Regions from separate parts of the Paenibacillus sp. FA6 genome, predicted to be linked through region 2. Evidence: riboswitches for the same ligand, from Rfam matches in the RefSeq annotation. Region 2 holds a riboswitch; the other holds the start of a gene.
What was found. Region 2 has a riboswitch for ZMP and ZTP ahead of ACP8HI_RS07560 (bifunctional 5,10-methylenetetrahydrofolate dehydrogenase/5,10-methenyltetrahydrofolate cyclohydrolase). Riboswitches for the same ligand answer to the same signal wherever they lie in the genome.
Positions count from the first base shown of each region.

Region 1: it holds a riboswitch for ZMP and ZTP, as region 2 does, so the genes downstream of both, rpiB (ribose 5-phosphate isomerase B) here and ACP8HI_RS07560 (bifunctional 5,10-methylenetetrahydrofolate dehydrogenase/5,10-methenyltetrahydrofolate cyclohydrolase) in region 2, are expected to answer to the same signal.

Region 1 is NZ_CP188820.1:5,564,837-5,576,382, forward strand. Features, by position in the region: gene spoIIR (stage II sporulation protein R) at 18-737, shown strand; gene ACP8HI_RS24960 (L-threonylcarbamoyladenylate synthase) at 1,094-2,290, shown strand; gene ACP8HI_RS24965 (manganese efflux pump MntP) at 2,480-3,040, shown strand; gene ACP8HI_RS24970 (low molecular weight protein arginine phosphatase) at 3,099-3,680, shown strand; ZMP/ZTP riboswitch at 3,734-3,815, shown strand; gene rpiB (ribose 5-phosphate isomerase B) at 3,923-4,378, shown strand; gene ACP8HI_RS24980 (TIGR01440 family protein) at 4,392-5,000, shown strand; gene glyA (serine hydroxymethyltransferase) at 5,156-6,403, shown strand; gene upp (uracil phosphoribosyltransferase) at 7,090-7,725, shown strand; gene wecB (non-hydrolyzing UDP-N-acetylglucosamine 2-epimerase) at 8,048-9,205, shown strand; gene ACP8HI_RS25000 (AtpZ/AtpI family protein) at 9,376-9,609, shown strand; gene ACP8HI_RS25005 (ATP synthase subunit I) at 9,602-9,979, shown strand; gene atpB (F0F1 ATP synthase subunit A) at 10,008-10,769, shown strand; gene atpE (F0F1 ATP synthase subunit C) at 10,866-11,078, shown strand; gene atpF (F0F1 ATP synthase subunit B) at 11,175-11,546, shown strand, end outside.
Region 2 is NZ_CP188820.1:1,640,032-1,651,577, reverse strand. Features, by position in the region: gene ACP8HI_RS07600 (Na+/H+ antiporter subunit A) at 1-168, opposite strand, end outside; gene ACP8HI_RS07595 (universal stress protein) at 304-942, opposite strand; gene ACP8HI_RS07590 (hypothetical protein) at 1,607-2,023, opposite strand; gene ACP8HI_RS07585 (hypothetical protein) at 2,363-2,578, opposite strand; gene ACP8HI_RS07580 (DUF4272 domain-containing protein) at 3,001-4,197, opposite strand; gene ACP8HI_RS07575 (hypothetical protein) at 4,568-6,184, opposite strand; gene ACP8HI_RS07570 (ABC transporter ATP-binding protein) at 6,159-6,875, opposite strand; gene ACP8HI_RS07565 (glycoside hydrolase family 5 protein) at 7,215-8,840, shown strand; ZMP/ZTP riboswitch at 8,927-9,005, shown strand; gene ACP8HI_RS07560 (bifunctional 5,10-methylenetetrahydrofolate dehydrogenase/5,10-methenyltetrahydrofolate cyclohydrolase) at 9,065-9,907, shown strand; gene ACP8HI_RS07555 (AraC family transcriptional regulator) at 10,116-10,976, shown strand; gene ACP8HI_RS07550 (Gfo/Idh/MocA family protein) at 11,112-11,546, opposite strand, start outside.

The DNA of each region.
Region 1 (11,546 bases), 2.1 Mb from region 2:
GAGAGGAGCCGGATGCTATGAAATGGAATGGGATACAGTGGGATGAGAAGAAAGCAGATAAACTACGCTTATTATTGAAGAATACAGCTATTATTTTTAGTATATTATTTATGCTTGTGATGTCATGGGATGGACAGCGTACAGATGCTTCAATTGTAGGAGGGGCGATTCCAGAGGAATCTATTCGGTTGCGTATTCTGGCCAATTCAGATACGGTAGGTGACCAGCTTGTCAAAAGAGCAATTAGAGATGCCATTGTTGCAGAGATGAACGGCTGGGTGGAAGAGTTGGAAGATCCGCAAAATCTGGATCAAGCTAGGGAGATCATTCGGAAGCATATAGCAGACTTGAATAGATTAGTGGGGAGAGAACTGCACAATCGAGGAATCAACTATTCTTATAATGTGGAGTTAGGCATGGTCCCCTTCCCAACCAAAATGTACGGAGGCATGGTATACCCAGCAGGTGAATATGAAGCGTTGCGAGTTACCCTTGGCGAAGGAAGGGGTCAGAATTGGTGGTGTGTGCTATTCCCTCCGCTATGCTTCATTGATTCAGGAAGTGGTGATGCGGTAGCTCAATCCGCAGAAGCTTCGGTTCAAGCAACTGGAACAGATGATTCTGATAGCTCGAAAATAAAGCAGGTCTCATCTGCTGTCGATCAAGAACCGGAGGTACGCTTCTTCCTATGGGATTTATTGTGTGGAATCGTGGATTGGGTCAAAGGGTTATTCTAATCAGGTATTCGTGCGGAAGTGCAGGTTTTTCCTTCAAAAAGGAATGATATAGTGGTGATTCCGGAAATTATGCAGGCTTTCTGCCACCGTGTCATCGCATCTCATTGAAGTTAATACTGTACGACATATACGTCTTCTACAGAACGATAGTGCAGTGCTATTTTGAAGATGCTATTGGTTGAATTTAATTAAATGAGCTTTTATGCTAACATAGTAGATAGTTGAAGTGCTTCAGTCGAATGGGTAAGTTGTAACTCCCATGGCATTGCGGCGCTTTTTCGTGATGCTCAGTGAGGTTAGGAATGATAATTTAAAGTTACCATAATGAAATTTATATAGAAAGCCTGGGATATAGAATGATACATAGCCTTGATAACGGATTGGACGGTGGAATGCAACCGAAACGATTGGACACGGCTTATTGGAATGTAAGCTCTTTGTCTGATGACGAAGATATAGCCACTGGACAAGCGATGCAGGAAGCTGCAGCACTTTTGCAACAAGGTGGAATCGTGGCCTTCCCGACTGAAACGGTATATGGTCTAGGGGCAGACGCCCGTAGCACAACAGCGGTAGAAGCGGTGTTTGCTGCCAAAGGTCGCCCCTCGGATAACCCGCTGATCGTTCATATTGCCGACCGTTCGCAATTATCTGAGCTCATCACGGAAATCCCGCCTGTCGCGCTCACGCTAATGGATGTGTACTGGCCTGGTCCTCTCACGATTGTGCTTCCTCTGCGACCTGGTGTACTTTCGCCTCGTGTTACTGCGGGTCTCGATACGGTAGGTATACGTATGCCAGACCATCCTATTGCACTGGCCTTGATTGCGGCAGCGGATTGTCCCATTGCTGCGCCCAGCGCCAATCGCTCGGGACGACCTAGCCCCACGCTCGCATCGCATGTGCGAGAAGACTTGGATGGTCGGATTGACGGAGTTCTCGATGGAGGACCGGCTGGAGTAGGTCTTGAATCTACCGTTGTACGGGTATTTGTTAGTGGGGAGATTCATGTGCTACGACCCGGTGGTATTACGGTCGAACAGCTTGCTACGGTGACAGGTGCTACCGTTATTAGTATAGGAGGAGCCGTTACGGAAGCGCAGTCTGCTGTGTCTCCAGGACATCTAAAGGGAGCGGGACCTGTGAATGATGCTGAATCCGAAGCTCCGCGCTCCCCAGGGGTGAAGTACGCCCATTATGCGCCACAGGGAGAACTAACGATTGTAAGAGGCGCTTCCCCGCAGACTGTTGTATCTCGGATTATGGCTCTATTGGATCAGGCTGTAGATGATGGAACGTTGACAGGTTTACTTGCTTTTGACGAACATATACCATTGTATGATTTGAACCCAGCAACTCATGTCATATCGCTTGGTTCGCTAGCTACACCTGCTGAGGCAGCACATAAGTTGTATGCTGCGTTGCGACTTTTTGATGAGTTGGGCGTCGCTTACATGCTAGCTGAGGCTTGTTCAGAGGAAGGGCTTGGTGAAGCGGTAATGAATCGTCTTATTAAGGCCGCTGGCGGAAGTGTCATCGAAGTGGATAGCTGAGATCGAAACGAAATATCGCTAGCTTTGGAAGTATACACTAGGACCGGGTAAATTCAATCTTCGATGTCGAATAGGCCTCTGGATATACTTCGTCATCAAAAGATGGCTTTTTGAACTTCCTCTTATCATGTTTCACTCCTTGTCCGCATATGGTTGTACAAACGTACAATCGGATTTGGAGGCGTGTGTATGCTGGAAACGACTGTCCACTGGGGTCAGTTTATTACGATATTTTTGATGGCAATAGCTTTAGGGATGGATGCTTTATCGCTGGGTGTGGGAATTGGTGTCAGAGGGATTCGGTTGCTACATGTGCTTAGAATTAGTTTGCTAATAGGGCTCTTCCACGTGTTAATGCCCTTATTGGGCATATTTACGGGACATTATATTAGCTCATTGTTGGGGAGAGTTACGGGATATGCTGCGGGCGGACTACTTATGTTGCTTGGGGGACATATGATACTTAATTCTTATCGGGGCGGACATGCAAAGATGATTGATTATCGTGCATGGGGCGGAATGTTGCTGTTCTCGATTAGTGTGAGCATTGATTCGTTCTCTGTAGGAGTATCTCTAGGGATGTTTAAGAGTGATCTGTTATTGACGGTTCTCATATTCGGTATTGTAGGAGGTCTGATGTCTATGTTGGGTCTCCTCCTCGGCAGAAGGGTGAGTCACAAATTGGGCAATCATGGTGAAGCTCTAGGCGGCGCGATATTGCTTGCATTTGGACTCATGTTTATCTTCTGATACATTCAAACCATGATACAATGGTACAAGTAAGGACAGACTTAGAGGGGGTAACGAGTTGCGAATTTTATTTGTTTGTACAGGGAATACATGCCGCAGCCCGATGGCGGAGGCTCTTCTTCGGAAGCTCGCTAAGGAGCGTGGTCTTCCACTTGAGGTAAGTTCTGCGGGTGTGGCAGCAACAGAAGGAATACCTATATCTAGACATGCAGAAGCGATACTACGTGACCATAATATAGATGATGTGATAACCTCACAAGCATTGAGGATAGATGTCGTACATGAGAGTGATCTGATTCTGACACTTACTCAATCGCATAAACAGCATGTTCTTCGTATATTCCCAGAAGTTGTGGGTAAGATCTATACGTTGAAAGAATATGCGGAAGATGATGAACAGGTACTGCGGGATATAGATGAATTGGATAGTCTTTATGCGACATTAACCATGAATAGGGCGCTAGGGAAGCCCGTTGAACATCAGGATCAAGAACGTCTATTTGAGATCCAGCAGCGCATACCAAGCTTTGATGTATCTGATCCATTTGGCGGTTCGCGAGCAGATTATGATGTAGCTGCGACAGAAATTCGTACAGCGATCGATCGGATTGTAGTTAAGCTTGCGGATCAGCGCAACTAAAACATCGTTGCATTTCATCCTCTTTTGTTTTATCATGAGAGCAGAAGAACAATCGGTTCCGATGTAACTGGCGACTCTGTGGATGAAACCACGATGGAGCATCGGGATATACGGCCGGTCGCCTGGGCACAAGAGCAATTCTACGGGAATCCCCGTAGACTGCTCTTTTTTCGTCTTTTGGTCAATAAATAGGTTATAATGGTACAAGACAAAAGAGGGATAAAGAGGAGGTTTTTCTAGAGATGAAGATTGCCTTAGGGACAGATCACGGTGGCGTTCGTTTGAAGCAGGACATCATCAATGTCATTCAGCAACTGGGACATGAAGTGGTAGACGTTGGGTGCAATTGCACTGATTCAGTTGACTATCCAGATTATGCTCTTCCTGTTTGTGAGATGGTTGTGGCGGGCGAAGTTGATCGGGGTATATTAGTATGTGGGACTGGAATCGGTATGAGTATTGCAGCTAATAAAGTAACTGGCATTCGTTGTGCACTTGCCCATGATGTATTCTCCGCAAAGGCGACACGGGAACATAATGATACGAATGTGTTGGCTCTTGGAGAACGTGTTATTGGACCTGGACTAGCTGGCGAGATCGTTAAAGAATGGCTTGTTACGGAATTTAGTGGAGAAGAGCGCCATGTAAACCGTGTGAATAAAATCAAGCTTATTGAAGAGCGTAATCTGCACGTCTAAGGAGGCTTTCTTCATGGATCAAGGATCGCAATCAGCAGGTGAATCTCTTAAAGAACAAGTTACTCAAGTCATGCGTGAAATAGCAAAGGCTGCCCATTTAGGCCCGGGGAAATTGCTCGTGGTAGGTGCGAGTACAAGTGAAGTGGTAGGAAGTCATATTGGGACAGATGGAGCCTTGGAAGTAGCGAATGAATTGCTTCTTGGTATCGAAGAAGTTCGTGAAGAAATGGGATTCCATGTCGTGTTTCAGTGTTGCGAGCATTTGAATAGGTCATTGGTCATGGAACGAACTCTTCTCGAAGAACTTCGCTTGACGGAAGTGGCTGCTGTTCCTTATCCCCATGCGGGAGGATCTATGGCATCTGCTGCATATCGAGCAATGTTACAACCGTGCCTCGCGGAAAGTGTGGAAGCCCACGCTGGAATAGATATCGGTGAGACGATGATAGGGATGCATCTGCGGCGTGTAGCGGTACCTTTTCGCCCAAGTATTCGGTATATAGGAGAGGCACGTGTGAATGCTGCGTATACCCGTCCGAAGCTGATTGGTGGGGAACGAGCACAATATAGAATGGAAGAAGCTTCTTCCATCCAGCAAAGCAATTCACATCTTTGTGAATAAGGATTAAAAAACTTAAGTGATGCTTCCGATGAGAGTTTTTTCGAAGCTAATCAGGAAGCTTAAGCTCAAAAACTTAAAGAGTATGCTTCCGATGAGAGTTTTTTCGAAGACTATTCACGAAGTAACGCTCAAAAACTTTTAGGAGGAATATAAAAATGGAAAATTTACGTAATTATGACCCAGCGGTATTAGAGGCTATGGACCTAGAACTTAAGCGTCAACGGAACAATATTGAACTGATCGCTTCTGAGAATATTGTAAGTGAAGCAGTTATGGAGGCTATGGGTTCCGTACTGACTAACAAATATGCAGAGGGATATCCTGGTAAAAGATATTATGGCGGTTGTGAACGCGTTGATATTGTAGAAGATATCGCTCGTGATCGTGCGAAGGAATTGTTTGGTGCTGAGCATGTTAACGTACAACCACACTCCGGTGCTCAAGCGAATATGGCTGTTTATACTGCTGTTCTTAATCCTGGAGACACGGTATTGGGTATGAATCTTGCCCATGGTGGACACTTGACTCACGGAAGTCCGGTTAATGCTTCAGGTCTACTATATAATTTCATTCCTTATGGCGTACAAGAGGATTCTTTCCTAATTGACTATGATGAAGTCCGTAAGATCGCATTTAAACATCGTCCACGTTTGATTGTGGCGGGTGCAAGTGCTTACCCACGTGTTATTGATTTTGAAGCACTAGCTTCCATTGCGAATGATGTAGGTGCGCTATTCATGGTAGATATGGCCCATATTGCCGGATTGGTTGCAGGAGGGGTTCATCCAAGCCCTGTACCACATGCACACTTTGTAACGACTACAACTCATAAAACACTTCGTGGTCCACGTGGTGGGATGATTATCTGTAAGAAGCCTTGGGCACAAGCGATCGATAAAGCGGTATTCCCAGGAACACAAGGTGGACCTTTAATGCATATCATCGCATCCAAGGCTGTTGCATTTAAGGAAGCGTTGGATCCATCATTTAAGACATACGCTGAGAACGTAGTTAAGAATGCTAAGGTTTTGGCTGAAACGCTTGTTAAAGAAGGTTTGAACATCGTTTCTGGTGGTACAGATAACCACTTGTTATTGATTGATACTCGCAGTGTGAACATTACGGGTAAAGTAGCTGAGAAGGTTCTAGATTCAATCGGTATTACAGTGAATAAGAACGCGATACCTTTTGATCCTACAAGTCCGTTTGTAACTAGTGGTATTCGTCTAGGTACTCCAGCTGCAACAACGCGTGGTATGGATGAGAAAGCTATGGTTGCTATTGGCGAGATTATCGCTCTGACTCTGAAGAATCCAGAGGATGAAGCAATCCTTGCTCAAGCGGCTGCAAGAGTGACTGCACTTACAGATCTATACCCTCTATATCCAGATTTAAAATACTAAAAATAAGCTCGTAAATAAGCTACCGTATGTTAAACGAGGTAAGCCATGCTTACCCTCTTGTTTAACGTGTATAGAAAGCAGTAGTTTTTGGTAAAATAGTATAAGTGCAGAGTAGCCCCCATTGTGTACAAGAGGGGCTATTTGGTATTTGTGTACTTATGGAAGTTCTTAGTCAGTAGGGTCCATACCTAAGGAGCGTGCAGAGCAGGATGGTAGCCCCCGCTCTGTTGTGCCTCCATCGCCTTCTTGAACCTCCATACCCTACCGCTTGCGGCACCCTGCACAGCGGAATAGCTGCAAAGTAAATTAGCGGGAAAGGTATGGAAGCGAGGAATAGTTGTGAAACCTACAGTTAAAAGTCGGGGGACGATGAAAAGCGAGGGTTTCTAGTAATCTAGATGTACTCTATGCAACTAAAGTTAGTGTTGGAGGGATTTGGAAGAATTTAAGTGTACTCTATGCAACTGTTGGTGAATGGAGTAGGTGGAGTGTGCTGTTGAGAGGACTTTATGTAACAGTTAGTGGTGTTGGGATTGATTATTCGCACCCTTGTAACTAGAAGTTCGATCCATGTGGGTGCAAAATCATTTCGGAGAATGATATAATGGACAAGGTTTGAATACACTACTGCTATAAATGATGTATATTTACAACAAGAATACAAACGAATGATCCGGAGGGGAACCATGGGAAATGGAAAATTGGTGATTTGTGATCACCCTTTAATTCAACACAAGCTTACTTTCATCCGTGATGAGCGGACTACAACTAAAGATTTTAGAGAGCTTGTTGATGAAGTAGCAACACTAATGGCATACGAAATTACACGAGATATTCCGCTAGTAACCGTTACAGTAAAGACACCAGTAGCTGAGACAGAAAGTCGCGTCATTTCAGGGCGTATGTTGGGACTTGTTCCTATTCTGCGTGCTGGATTGGGTATGTTGGATGGTGTTCTGAAGTGTCTTCCAGCGGCTAAAGTGGGTCACATCGGATTGTTCCGTGATCCTGACACACTACAACCGGTAGAATACTACACGAAGCTACCTACCGATGTTACAGAGCGTGAGTTGATCGTTATCGACCCTATGCTTGCAACGGGTGGATCTGCTATTGCCGCCATTGATGTGCTGAAGAAACGTGGCTGTACTCAGATTAAGATGATGAATCTTATCGCAGCTCCAGAAGGTGTCAAGGCAGTACATGATGCTCATCCTGATGTAGATATTTATGTGGCAGCAATGGACGAGCGATTGGATGAGCATGGTTATATTATCCCTGGATTAGGGGATGCAGGAGATCGTCTATACGGAACAAAGTAAGTTTTAGAGGAAGTTCAAGAAGTCATCTTTTGATCACGAAGTATAGCAGGAGGCGTATTCGACATCGAATATTGAATTCAGCCGGTCCTAGCATATGCTTACGAGGTATGTTTCCTTCGGAAACATTTCAGGTGCTCACGTAGGTACTGCCAGCGTATGCTTCCGAAGTCGTTTCTACGAAAACGTGTAGCTCCGCTCCTCACTCCCTATCTTCATTCAATCTTCTGAGGCGTCTCGAAGAAACGCAGCATCGTAAGCATACACTTTAGTGCTGAAAAGCCGACTTTTTGAACACGTACTTTTAGAAAAGAGGTATCAATCTATGCGTAAGATTAAAGTAATGACGATCTTCGGAGTTCGTCCTGAAGCGATAAAGATGGCACCGCTTATTCTTGAATTGCAGAGACACTCCGATAGAATTGAATCGATTGTCTGCGTAACGGCACAACATCGTCAAATGCTGGATCAAGTATTGGACGTATTCAAGATCCAACCTGACTACGATCTGGATGTTATGAAGGAAAGTCAGACATTGAATGAAATTTCCATTCGAGTCTTGGCAGGGCTTGAGCCTGTACTTCGTGAGGTGAAGCCAGATATTGTACTCGTTCATGGCGATACATTGACGACCTTTCTAGCTAGTTACGCCGCATTTATGCAACAGATTCAAGTAGGGCATGTAGAAGCTGGACTAAGAACTTGGAATAAGCAATCTCCTTTTCCTGAGGAGATGAATCGCCAGTTAACGGGAGTTCTTGCTGATCTTCACTTTTCGCCTACGAATTGGTCTGCAAATAATTTGCTTTCTGAAAACAAATCAAAGTCAAGCATTTATATCACAGGCAACACCGTCACAGATGTGTTTCAATATACTGTACACCCCGAATATAGTCACCCTGTGCTAGACTGGGCGTCAGGCAAGAAACTCATTTTAATGACGGCGCATCGCAGGGAATCCCAAGGCGAACCGCATCGTCACATTTTCCGTGCAGTGAAACGGATTGCAGATGAATTCGAGGATGTCGTTATTTGCTATCCGGTGCATCCGAGCCCTGCCGTGATGGGTCCGGCACATGAGATACTAGGGAATCATCCCCGGATTAAACTCATTGAGCCGTTGGATGTCGTAGATTTCCATAATTTCTATCCACATACTCATTTGATTCTAAGCGACTCGGGCGGTTTACAGGAAGAAGCACCATCCTTTGGAGTACCTGTACTTGTGCTTCGTGACACGACAGAACGTCCTGAAGGAATACAAGCGGGAACGCTTGAATTGGTGGGTACGGATGAGGAGAAGGTGTATGAACGGACCAAAATGTTGTTAACGGATCAAAAGCTGTACGATTCCATGAGTAAGGCTGCGAATCCATACGGAGATGGAAAAGTTTCGGCGAGAATTGTCAATGCGATTCTTCACCATTTCGGTTTAGAAAGCGAAAGACCAGAAGAATTTCACACAATGTTCACAAATGAGTGAAAAGATGTTATTTTATAATGAGTAGGTTAGTGTACAGTGGAACTGTATGGTTTACGCGGTGTTCGTTGATAATTGAAGAATAATCAGGCGCGATTTTCGCATAAATGCAATGAAAACGTTTGATTGACAAAGTCTTAAAATATTCAGTAAAATAGGTTGGGATTAGTATAATGGACAACCCGAAACGCAATGATAATCCTTGGTTTATGGCACTTTACATAAGTGGAGCCGGAGGCATGCTCGCCACGTATATTCTTATTGGTTTTTTTATAAGTAGATGGTTGGTGGGAATGTGGGAAGGTCCGAGATATTGGATCGCGGTCGGAATGATCTCCGGGCTGATTGTGGGAACCTCTCATATTGTCATATTGGTCAAAAAACTTTTGGGGGAACAGCATGGATAATACCATTTCCATTGTAAAAACAGTCACCAGATTGTCTTTACTGATGATGTCAGCATTGTTAGTGTGCTGGGTCTTGTGTCCGGATTATCGCACAGTCACAATGGGTATGGTCCTTGGTATGGTAGTCGGCTTGGTCAATACAAGCTATCTTTCGATGAAAATTCGCAATTTAGCTCAGGCGATAGCGAACAACCAGAGACAGTTCGGTATAGGATTTCTTACTCGACTAAGCTTCTCTATCCTAGTGGTTATGTTTTCAGTTAAGATTGAGCATTTCTCACTTGGAGCAACGATTGCTGGGCTATTCATACCACAGGTTTTGACCGTGCCTGTAGCTATATATTTGAGTATGAGAAAGAAGAAATCATAGTTTAGTTGAGAGGAGGGAATACATTTCAATGCACGATATACCAATTATTATTGTTGGGGGACTGAAACTCGATCTTTCTGCTATCATGATGTTGTTGGTGACTGTGGCGATTGTTTTCGTACTTGTTAAGCTCTGTGTTAGGAATCTTTCGGTTGAGAACCCTTCCAAGCTACAGAATTTCATGGAATGGGTTGTAGAATTTGTTCAGAATTTAATTAATAGCACCATGGATTCAAAGAAAGGGAGACCTTATCTATCATTGGGACTGACGTTAATTCTGTTCATTCTAGTAGCCAATTTATTGGGACTGCCGTTTGCCTTCATTACAAAAGTTGACGGTCCGATGGAAGTCTTTGGATATGTGGTTGAGGCTACTCGAAATTTGGGGCCTGAAGATCATGCTGAGCTTCTGTGGTGGAAATCTCCAACGGCAGATATTAACGTTACGGCTGGACTTGCAATAGTGGTCTTTATCCTAATGAACTATCTAGGATTAAAGTTGAATCGGAAAGAATATTTGAAGCATTTTCTACTACCATTTCCGATTTTCCTTCCATTGAACATTATCGAGAACCTGTCGAAGCCTTTCGCGTTAGCGCTACGTTTGTTCGCTAATATATTTGCGGGAGAAGTACTCATTACAGTTATACTGAAGCTGAGTTTGGCATCCATTCCGTTCATGGCCGCTTGGCAGGGCTTTAGTGTCTTTATTGGGGCGCTACAAGCATTTATATTTACGATATTGACGATGGTATACATTGCTCAAATGACGCAACATGCAGAACATTAATTAACTTCAGCGAAACAATTTAGATGTTTAGATTACGTTCGCAGAAGATATTATACAATACAAAATACGAAGAAGATTTGAAGGAGGATATTCATAATGGAATTTTTAGCAGCAGCTATTGCAGTAGGTTTGGGAGCACTTGGAGCAGGTTTAGGTAACGGTATGATCGTAAGTAAGACGGTGGAATCGATTGCTCGTCAACCAGAAGCTACGGGTGCATTGCAAACGACGATGTTTATCGGTGTTGGTATCGTAGAAGTTGTGCCTTTGGCTGCAACAGTTATCGCATTCTTGATCATGTTTACTTAATAAAATGTCTAACGGTTTGGCGGGGAGGGCCGATGTCATCCGCGCCTTCCTTTTGTTTAGAATCGCACTTCGCGCTAACGGAAAGGAGTGACTTCATTGGAAATTATATGGGAAGATATGCTTTGGACTATCTTAGCATTCGTACTGCTTTATTGGTTATTAAATAAATATGCTTTTCCTAAGCTGTTCGATGTTATGGAGAAACGACGTATGTTAGTTTTGAGTCAGTTAGAAGATGCCAAATCAACACGTGAAGAGGCAACTCAGTATGTAGAGGATCAGAAGATCGCTCTCCAAGAGGCTCGTAAAGAGGCTTACGATATCGTAGAACTCTCTAAGAAGACAAGCAGTAAACAAGCTGAACAGATCCTTGAAGAAGCTAACAATGCTGTGGGACGTCTCAAGTCTGAGGCGGTACGCGATATTGAGAGTGAGAAGAATAAGGCTGTGGAAGCATTGCGAAGCGAA
Region 2 (11,546 bases):
ATCCCCTCCCTTAATAAGCGGAATCCGGGTCAAGAAATAAACGAACAGAACCAGTGGACCGAGAAAAACAAGCCAACCTCTATGTAGGTTGGGTGCCCTCTTTCTTAAAAGCGCTATTATTAAGGCCAGTAGAAAAGGGACAAGTATAATTATATGCAGCAAAAGCAAGCCTCCTTTCCCATTTAAACATATCAATTTGTGAACATTAGTACATACTTTTTCACCAAAAGCCAAAAGCCAAAAACATATGGCTTTGGAGAGGTCTTAAGTAATAGGACCTCTTCTAGATAAGGGCACACCCGATTATAAAGAATCGGTCAATGTACCATCGCAAATATGCAAATATCTTAGCTTTCCATCTTCTTGCTCAATTCTGAATAAACCATTCTCAAATTCTGTATGCAGTTCGTGAAAAAACTTTCCTTTAAGCGAATACTCTCCCTTTGGTTCATCACTGAGCTGATATTCATCCCCGTTTTTGACCAGGTAGGAGATAACGCCTTCCTCATGTGTTTCTTCCAGCTCGGCGCGCATCCGTTGAACAGCCACTACATGCAGGTCGATCATATTCATTTTGCCGATAAGTTCATTGATGAAATTACGTTTTGTAAGCTCCTGCCATCGCGTCTGGGCAGATTGTCCAATTATAATCTGTGTAACTTCCTTCTCTTCAGCAGCTTTGACAATAACATCTGTTGTTTTTCGGCCTTCGCGTTTCCGAATCATAAACTCCGCGCCAACTTCCTCAGCAAGACGTTTCCAGACCGTCATATACATTTCTTTGCTCTCATTATATTCATCGCTGTCCGAACTATCGACGTTTAATATAAACAATGGCGCCCCTATCAATTCCGACAACCGGACACCACGCTGGATTAAACGCTCCCCATGTGGACCATAATGAACACAAACCATAATTATTTCATTGTGAATGACTTTCACCCTCCTGTAACATGGCCAAGAAACACAAAAGGAGCCCACTGGCATTAGGCCCCTTATGTATTGCTAAACCGATAAGTATACTTAATTATATCTATTCTTATATTCCTTGTAAAGTTTACTGGTTATCATGGAACATCATTCTTCGTAATACTTGTAACATGCCCTTCTCTTGAAGTTATCATTCAGAGCACTACGGACGCGGGATACTGCTTAAGATATTCAATAAAATATTGCTTACTTACGACTTTCATTTTATTAATGGCTCAGTTCTCCAGAACAAGAACAATATACTTCGTATTATCTGTAACTTTAGGGGATCCCTATAGGTGTATTTGTGAGAATCTAAATTCGGTTAACGACCAAAGTGCATAGGAGAAGATTTTGGAAGCTTTTCTGAGCAGCAGCCTACTCTGGACAGAAGATGATAGATCCATGAACGTGAAGTTGTATGCCGGTAGTTGGAGTGATTGGATTAGTTTGAGTCACTGAACCAAAGTCCTTGCATTTGTCCCATGCAGCAAGTTTATCTTTGGTTAGTAGGACCTTTATCATTTCATATCTTCAATGGTCAGTTTTTTCATGAGCCGAAACCTAAGGCTGGAATACGAATGATAGCTATGCCCCAAATACCCCTTCTCTGCCCACGCATACCAATGATTCACTATTATTTAATTTTGGTTCGTTCTAACCATAATACTTCAATATTTTCAATCTTGTTTTCTATTAAGTAACTTTGTGTGCTATTCTCAATATTTTCAATTAATTCTAGCCATGAAGGAGTTGTTAGTCTGTAATTAAGGTTTTTATCAAATAAGCCTATAGCAGAGTTCCATTCTGAGTTCAATTCTTGAACTTTACTTATGACATGTTCTTTTTCAAGATTAAATATAGCTTCATCCCATTCTAGAAATAAGAGTGCTAACTTTTGTGCATTTAACGTAGTCTGATTATACTGGAAACCTTCTTTTCGCATGTTGAACTCAACTGCAAGGGTTGCATATTTTTGGATTGTACTGCTTATTAACTCATTATTAGTCATTAATGAATTTATCTGAGATTTTGATATTGTTCCTGTATTCAAAATTTCACCATATGAAATATTATTATCTGAAATAGAAGTGACGAGTTCTTGGAAATCCGTGGTCAGTTCTCGGGAGATATGGTCCTCATACATTTTCCTAGTATTATATTGTGAAAAGCTTACTATTATAAGGATAATTATGAAAAGGAGACTAAGTGTTTTACCATAATATTCAATAAGAATCGACTTTAATCTCATCGAAGCACCTCGATTATGAATTGATCTAACCTACGAAAAAATGATTATGTGTCAACTATAAAATATAGACTAAATATTATTCTTTATGAAAAAATCGGCGACCAAATAATCGCTGCTTAAATCATTTTTGTTAGAATAACATTATTTAGAAACGTTATATTGGAATGTGATATCTTTGCTACCGGAATTCATACTTTCAACTACTGTAGGGCTTGAATTCAGTTTAATATTTGAACTACCAAGAATTACAGTTTTAGAGCTTCCCGCATCAACAATCGCATTGATCCATCCTGTAATATCACTAATTGAAGGTGTGGCAGGTAGAGCCAGAGACCATGCCTTTTCTGCAATTTTCAATGTCAAATCGGTACCCGTACTAGCACCTGATATCCTACCATCAGAAATAGCATTTATAATCGTTGACTTAGCTCCAACCCCTACACTAAGTCTTACATTTCTGTACTTAAAGGATTATCAACACTTCTGTTAGTAGTCCTATTTACATCAACATGCTCAGCAATTTTAAAACTGTTTATCCAATTTGATTGATTAGTAACATTTAAAGCTTTCCAAGAACCATATGCTAGAGACTAAGCTTGAACGTAATCGTTACCAACGTAAAATGATACGTTGTACGTTGTACATTGTACTATTTACTCAATAGGAACTGCCGGAACCTTATGTAGTTACATACCAAGGCAATCAATTTTAAGCGAAGAACCTTCATAAATAAGTGGCAGTCAATTTCCTCTCCATATGTGCTCCAAGTATAGGTGAAATTACGTATGAGTTTTGACTTTATCCCACTCCTGATCCATATCACGGATTAACCAGTTTAGAGCACGGTGCCTCTCATATACGACCCCATGATCTAACTGACTTGGAGTCTCCCTGCTATGAATACGACTATCCACACAGACCCAATGATAGCGGTAGATCAGATCGGCAGCGTCCAATATTTCAACTTTACTTCGTAGCTGTGCATTGGTCATAAATCCTTCGTAGCTGTCAAACTGGTTCAGAAGAGAGACCACCTTAGGGACATCACAAAGACCAACCGGGTCCTCCAATTCATCCACGTATCCTAGAGCCCACAGCATAGTAAGGAGCCCTTCATAACACCAGGAAAATGTTGCCCCCTCCTCTTCCTCAGCCTCATCATCTTCAATAAATGCTTTCTCGGCAGGAGAAAAGAACTCCGTTGCTCCATATTGTTGGATCACCCGTTCAACCAGGGACTTTGTCTCCTCTACGCTTTCGTTAGTGCAGATACATTCTCCCTTCAGCGCCACAATGCACAAAGCCACCGATCTCTGCGCGATCTCGTTAAGAATACGAATGCTAGTCCCTTCGTCTCCAATTCTCGCAGGTAATCCTTTGTTATACGGAATTTCTTTTGCAAATAAAATAGTCTCCGAGCGTTCTTTACGACTAATGGCTGATTCCGTGGGGTTCTGATCTCCGTGCAGGAAGCTCGCATGTGCAGTAACAGTGTAATCCTTAACCTCGGAAGCCCCGTTCAAATCCATGAGCAGTTTCCCTCTGGCATCAAGCAGTTGATCACTTCCCCAAAAGATCAGTCCATCCAATGGATCAACGACTCTCAAGAGTTCAGCGAAAAATGTATCGGAGATTTCATCCTCGGTCTCAATACCGATCACCATGTTCAATGTGGAAATCTTGATCAGTATCTTTTCCAGAATCTCTCTGTTCTCCGCTGGAATCTGACTGAAAAAATTGCCCATGCCGTTCATCATCACCGCGAACTCTTCCGGATGGGTATGGCTCGTCATGAGTTTAAAGCCCTTGATCTTTTTGCTGAACCATTTCTTGGTGATCACTTGAATGTATGTCTTGTCATCATTCACTTTAACATGATCTTTCGGATAAATAGATTTCAAGATACTTACGACCTGATCTAGGTCAAAATAAGAGCTATACAACGCACAATTTCTCACAAGGGAACCTTCTTTCATTTATAAATTCAAGTTATGTATCAACATAAGTCCATATTTTATTATCGGTTTTTTATGAAATGAACTTTAATCTTACATTTATTCTATTATCTTCTTTACATTCACAGCCGTCCCATCACTTTTTCTTCTTGGATAGATCACGTGTTCTGGCTGATCGGATGGGAAGATAACCCTATTCCCACTGGATATGAATGATCGAGTAGCCCCATGAATATATTCATGGGGCTACTCGTATACGTCTCCTCCACATTTATCACCTTTGGGGATTAGATCGATGACTTCGTTCTAATGCATTTAACTCACTCTGCCGCTTCTATAGATGTAATTTCAGAATCATTATGAGCTCGGTTGAAGTAGCACTACAATCGATTTATTTCACTCGGAATGTGTGGCTTCCGTGTTTTCGAACGAGAATAAGGGAAATAAGTAAGTAAACCAGCGTAAGAGTAACCACAATGGCAGTAAAAATATCTGCTGGCGCTCGTACGATAATGCTAATACCGCTTGCGAACGATACTAACATGTTTATAACATAATACAGCGGATTCTTCACATTCAATTCGGTAGCATAAGGCTGAAAGATATAATACATGAATAGATGATGAATGGAAAAAAAGACGGACAGTGAGAGTATGCACACCCACATCATGAGTAGCTCTTTGCTTAACCATTCTCCGCTCGCAGCTATCGTAATAGCTGTTAATGCCGTAGCCAGAGTTGTTGCAATTTTTAGATTCAGGACCGTTATTTTAATAAGCCGAATCCGAAAATGCTCGAAGGACGAAGCTCGATAGAAGCTATACCGTAACAAACTGAGATCACAGTTATAGAACATAGCTCTGCACATTTTTTCTCCCACGGACAAAAAATACATAGCCATAACTAGGAAGGGAAAAATAACTCCCAGATTCGGTACTAGGAATTCATCTCTCTGTGATAGCATCATTACGACTGCCATTGCCACCGCTCCAAATGCGCCTAAAATGGCCATCCTCATGTATACCGGCTTGTTAATAAGACTGCGATGCCTGGAGAAGAACAGAACGTTCAGATAGCCGTAGCCTTCCTTTTTTTCGATATTTTCCTGATTCTTCCCATTCAAGGTATAGTCGCTTTCTTTCGATTTCACACTCGTTTTCTGCGCCTCCGACATCATACGCCCTAAATCCAACAAGGGATCATCCCTCTTGGTTGCGGCATCGACGGCCCCTCTGTAGTTGGAATACCGGATAAGTCGAACAACTGCGAAGGTGCCTCCGCCCAAGAGGACGAGACAGACAGGCAGGCTCAGCAAAAGCGTCGAGGTTACCGGTACCAGGTCGAACTGCAGCGGTAGATAAGCGGCTGCATAGCCAAGCCCGATGACGATCCAGACGATCACGTTATTTTTTATCAAGACCATACCTGTTTTGTCAAAGAGCTTAAGATGCAGGTACTCCGTTAGAATCCTCCAGAAGGTGACCGACGCCACTAACAAGATAGTCTCTGTGATGGAGGCTCCTAGCAATGAGGCGAATAGAAGCATCGCAGGCAATAAATAGACCATGAACGTAACATAACGGTAACCAAGAGAAGCCTTCATATATCTTGTAGGAGACTGCCTCATTAGCTTCACAGCTACGTACTTTTCCCTTTTCGGCTCCAATATGGTGGCGTTACTGACACCTGCGACCACAAAGCTGAGTAAAAAATAAATATGTACAAAATGCTGAAGCTGATCTTCCGCAGAGAGTTCCTTACCTAATCCGACTACAGGCAAGTAGATAAGCAGACCTACATAGGCTAGCCTAATTACAAATCCCCATAGTAGACTTATAAGAAATACGGTAACGGTAATGGCCTTTTTCAAGTTTAAATTGGCGTAGATACTATCCGTTACATGCTTGCCAATCACCGGTAGCTTCTGGATGTAATAAATGAACAGATTTGCTAAAGTGGATGTCCTAATGGCAAGAAGCGTACTAAGAGTTCTCAGCATGGCTCTCATCTTTCAGCAAGTTAATAATGTTCTGTTCAAATTCCGCGCTGTGCAACAGCTCTGTCGGTACGGCAGACAACCGTCCATTGTTCAAAACGACCAACTCATCGCATAGATCGGAGGCCAACTGCAGAATGTGCGTGGAGAACACCAGAATATGATTCTGCTTCATCTCCCGCAACATCTCCTTCATCTCTAGCGCTACGATGATGTCAAAAGAGGTAAGCGGCTCATCGAGTAAAATCACGAGTGGTTTCGTAATGAGGAACAATAGCATCTGTAGCTTGTTCTTCATCCCGTGAGAGTAACCCTTAATGAGCCGGTGCCTATCCTCCTCTGACATACTCATCATGTCAAAATAATCGTCTATGCTTTGATCCATTCGCAGCTTATCACGGTTAATATCCATAAAAAACTTTACGAATTCATAGCCAGTCAGGAACTCAGGCAGAATCGGCAGTGAATAGACATACCCAATATCCTGCTCGCTCAACTCCCGAACATGCCCATTCTCCTCTAATAGCGCTTTCCCTCCGTCCATGGCCATCTCTCCGCTCAAGCAGTTGAACAACGTCGTTTTGCCTGCGCCGTTCCGGCCCAGCAGACCGTAAATCTTTCCTTTCTCAAAGGTATATCCAGCTCCCTTGAGTACCTTTTTTCCGTCAAATTCTTTGACAATATCTTCTATGATCAGACGCAATTACAAATCCCCCCATTCGTCTAAAATACCATTTGATTTTTACTTCTATACGTAATAGGAGACAGTATAGTTTCATTAACACATTGACTCAACAACGGAAATAGAGAGGTAGACTTACCAGATGGACTGTGGCTATTGGGGAAGAGTACATACGTAAATAAGTACAGTGGTTTATAAACTCTGAATACAGAGTATGGCGGATTGTTATTGTTAGGCTCAGATTTTCGGATCTACTCTCCATATTTCGGGTTGTTCACCGAAAATGGTAGTCATGTGCTATATTTTGTGAGAACGGTAGCTGAAGTTGCCGATACAAACTTAGAGGGAGGGCATCCGATTATGAGCATACATATGGGCAACATTGACGTAAGCGGATTCATTAGAGCCGATGGGAACAAGATTATCAATGGAGATGGTAAAGAAATTATTCTCAGAGGTGTAGGCTTCGGTAGTTGGTTGCTACCTGAAGGATATATGTGGAAGTTTCCAATAGGCGGAGACCGACCGCGAAAGATCGAAGCGATGGTAAAAGATCTAATCGGGGAAGAGAAAGCAACTTTGTTCTGGGATACTTATGTGGAACGTTATATAGATGAGATTGATATTCGTGAAGTGGCGCAACAGGGCTATAATTCGGTACGGCTTCCAATCAATGCTCGCGACATACTCGTTGAAGGAGACGATATTACCTTTAATGAAAAACGCCTCGCACGGATTCACCAAGTTATCGAATGGTGCAGACAATACAAGATATATGTCATTTTGGATCTACATGGAGCATCTGGTGGGCAGACAGGGGCCAACATCGATGATTCCGAGAATGACTTGCCAGAGCTATTTACCAACCGTCATAACCAAGAGCTAACGATCGCGATTTGGCGAATGTTTGCAGAACGTTATAAGGACGATTGGATTATCGCCGGATACGATCTTTTGAATGAACCCCTTCCCGACTATTTCAGCCAGTACAATGATCTGGTGCTTCCACTCTACAAGGAAATTACGGCAGCTATTCGTGAAGTGGACAAGCAGCATATGATCATTATTGAAGGGGTCCATTGGTCGACAGACTGGAGTATTTTCACAGAAAAATTCGATCATAATCTGATGCTGCAATTCCATAAATATTGGAACAATCCTGATACAGAGAGCATTCAGAAATATTTGGATAAGCGAGATGAGTGGAATGTGCCTATCTTCATGGGTGAAGGTGGAGAGAATAACGCGCAGTGGTACACCGGAGCATTCCAAATGTTCGAAGACCATCTCATATCCTGGAATTTCTGGACATGGAAGAAGATGAATACATCGAATTCCCCCTACTCTATTCGCATGCCAGAAGGCTGGGATCTGCTGACAGCTTATTTGGAAGGTGGCGCTAAGCCAGATGCCGTGACTTCAGAAACTATATTGAATCAATTTCTCGATAATATCAGACTGGAGCAGTGTGATGCTTTTCCTGAAATATCTCGTTCACTACTGCGTCATCTTCCACTCCAGATACCCGCTGAATTTTACGGACAGGGTGAGAATGTCGGCTTCGGTATAGTGCAGAAGAAAGAGAACAAGGTCGGGTTCCGAGCAAGTGACCATGTTCCTATGAGAATGATAACGGGTGAGACTGAAAAGCCAAGCTATCACTCAGAGGGCGGCAAACGATGGGCTGAGAATAATACAGTCTGTGTAGAGCTACACCAGGGTGATTGGCTTGCATACGATGCCTTATGTGTTGAAGCACATCGGTTCGACCTCCATGCTCGATTGCATGTGGCTTCGGAGCAGGCAATACTATCCATAGAATTGGAAGGTCATGAGCCAGTGAATTGTAAGGTAAGCGGTGAGAAATGGCATGAAAGCTTGCTTATGGGGAACATCAATGTAGCAAAGGGAGCCGTTCAAATGATCATTCGCGTCCTTCAGGGTCAAGTAGATTTAGATTGGATTGAATTTTCCTTTATTGAATAAAATGATCAACTGAAACAAGTAGGCAACACGCATTCGTTAAAATCCATTGAGAATTTTGCCTTCCTCTGTTATGATGATGTCATAAATTGACTGTGTGTGACTGGCGGAGCATGGATAACCATGAGGAAGCACATAGATAACTGGCCGTACGCCTGGGCGAAGGTAAGGGGAGATTGATCCCCTTGCCTCTTTATGTTTCTATCAAACTAAAAGGTGATGATGAGATGACAGCAACAACATTAATCTTGGATGGAAATCAAGTCGCAACTAGAATTAAGGAATCTTTGATAGGAAGAATCAATCGTCTGTCTGAAAAAGGTATTGTCCCATGTTTGGCGACCATATTAGTCGGCGATGACCCGTCATCAGCCACCTATGTAAGAATGAAGGGTAACGCTTGTAAGCGTCTTGGGATTCAATCCATTCGTATTGATCTTCCTAAGAACACCTCAACGGATGAATTAATTGAAGTTATTAATCAACTGAATGCTGACACTAATGTGCACGGAATATTGCTACAACATCCCGTTCCAAATCAAATAAACGAAAGGGCAGCATTTGATGCCATAAGTATTAATAAGGACGTAGATGGAGTAACAACATTGGGATTTGCCCAAAACGCTTTTGATTTTGCTAACTTCCCTTCTTGTACACCAGCAGCAATCATTGCAATTTGTGAATATTACAATATACCTATCGAAGGTAAACACGCTGTTGTGATTGGGAGAAGTCCTATCCTTGGAAAACCTGTATCCCTTATGCTGTTAAACAAAAATGCAACAGTAACAGTATGCCATTCCAAAACAACTAATTTAGCAGATTTGGTTCGTTTAGGTGATATTGTTGTGGCAGCGGTTGGTAAGCCGAAATTTGTTCAAGGTGATTGGATAAAACCAGGCGCTGTTGTATTGGATGCTGGTTACAATGAGGGAAACATTGGGGATATTGACTATGATCATTGTATAAAGAATGCCTCCGCGATTACTCCAGTTCCAGCAGGGGTCGGACCAGTAACAATAGCTACATTACTAAAACACACTGTTGAAGCCGCAGAGAAATTAGCTTAATAACCATATCCACCACTCCCATCACATACTTCTAGCCATTACACTTCCTAGATCGGTAGCCCATAAGGTGTACGGGATAGCCAATTCCTTATCTGAGACTCTAACATTGATTATTACAATACCGATGTACCCTGTCTTTTAATAGCATGGAATAACAGGAACAGCGAACGTCAGCATGATAGTATGAAATCAAGAGGAGATGGCAAACATGGAATGGCTTATCCGAATGAAGGAAGCTCTAGATTATATGGAGAGCAAGATGGAGGAACCCTTTAATATTGATGATATCGCAAAGGTTGCTTATTCCTCCCCTTTCCACTTCCAGCGCATGTTCTACATGCTGACCGGAGTATCGGTTGCAGACTATATTCGCAGACGTAGATTGACTTTGGCAGCACAGGAACTGGCAGTATCTAAAGTTAAAGTGCTGGATGTAGCTCTGAAATACGGATATGAGTCTCCTGAATCTTTTGCCAAGGCGTTCCGCAAAGCACATGGTATTGCACCTTCTACAGCGCGAGAGCCAGGGATACAGCTCAAAGCTTTCCCCCGCCTCTCCTTCCATCTATCATTGAAGGGAGATAAGGAAATGGAATACAGAATCGTGGAAAAAGAAGAATTTATCGTTATCGGCAAATCCACTGAGGTTACAACAAGAGAGGGTGAGAATTCTAAGGAAATCCCCCTCCTCTGGAAGGAAGCAAACGAAGACGGAACCTCACACAAGCTTGCCGAAATTGGAGTAAATAAGGATGTACTAGGTATCTGCACAGGGATAGATTATGCCAAAGAAACATTTGCTTATTGGATCGCCGTAGAAGGAAACCTTGAAACCGACCTGCAAGGTTTTGCATCCACCGTTATCCCTGCTGCGAACTGGGCTGTATTCACCTCAGTAGGACCCATGCCGCACGCCATTCAGACGGTGTGGGAACGGATATTCCAAGAATGGTTCCCTGGAACAGGTTACGAGCATACGGGTGGACCCGAGTTTGAACTATACCCGCCGGGTAATCCGAGTGCTGAGGATTATCGCTGTGAAGTATGGGTTCCTATTAAGAAAAAGTAATATGTATTTTTATAGAAAAAGGCAGGCCAAGGATAACCCTTGAGCCTGCCATTCTATTATTCGGTCTAATAACGACGTTTCCACCATACCGATCACTTCTGAGCTGAAATATTAGAGCAGTCATCCGATTACGCGTTATACTAATTTCAGTTCATCCAAACGCACTGCACGATGCTCACGAGCTGAAATATTCGATGCTTCCATCAGCTTCGTTAGCTCAATGGCACATGCAATGTTCTCATCTGCCGATGTATCCTGCTGAATATGGGTAATCCATTGTTCGAAAGCACTCACGCGATTGTCGAATACAGGAATTTCCACCCAATCATCGTTATATTCCTCTCTTTGAGATGTTCGAATGAGCAATTTGTTATCAGGCGTACCGAACAGAAGAGTCCCATCCGTACCATGAACTTCAATCGTAAATGGAGAGAAATTATTCACGAATCCCGCTTCCACCACGCCAACGGCACCAGACGCCGTTGATAACATTGCTACAGCATTATCTTCCACATCTTTGCCCGTGATATAACCAAATTGTGCATTAACCTCAATCGGTTCCTGTCCTAA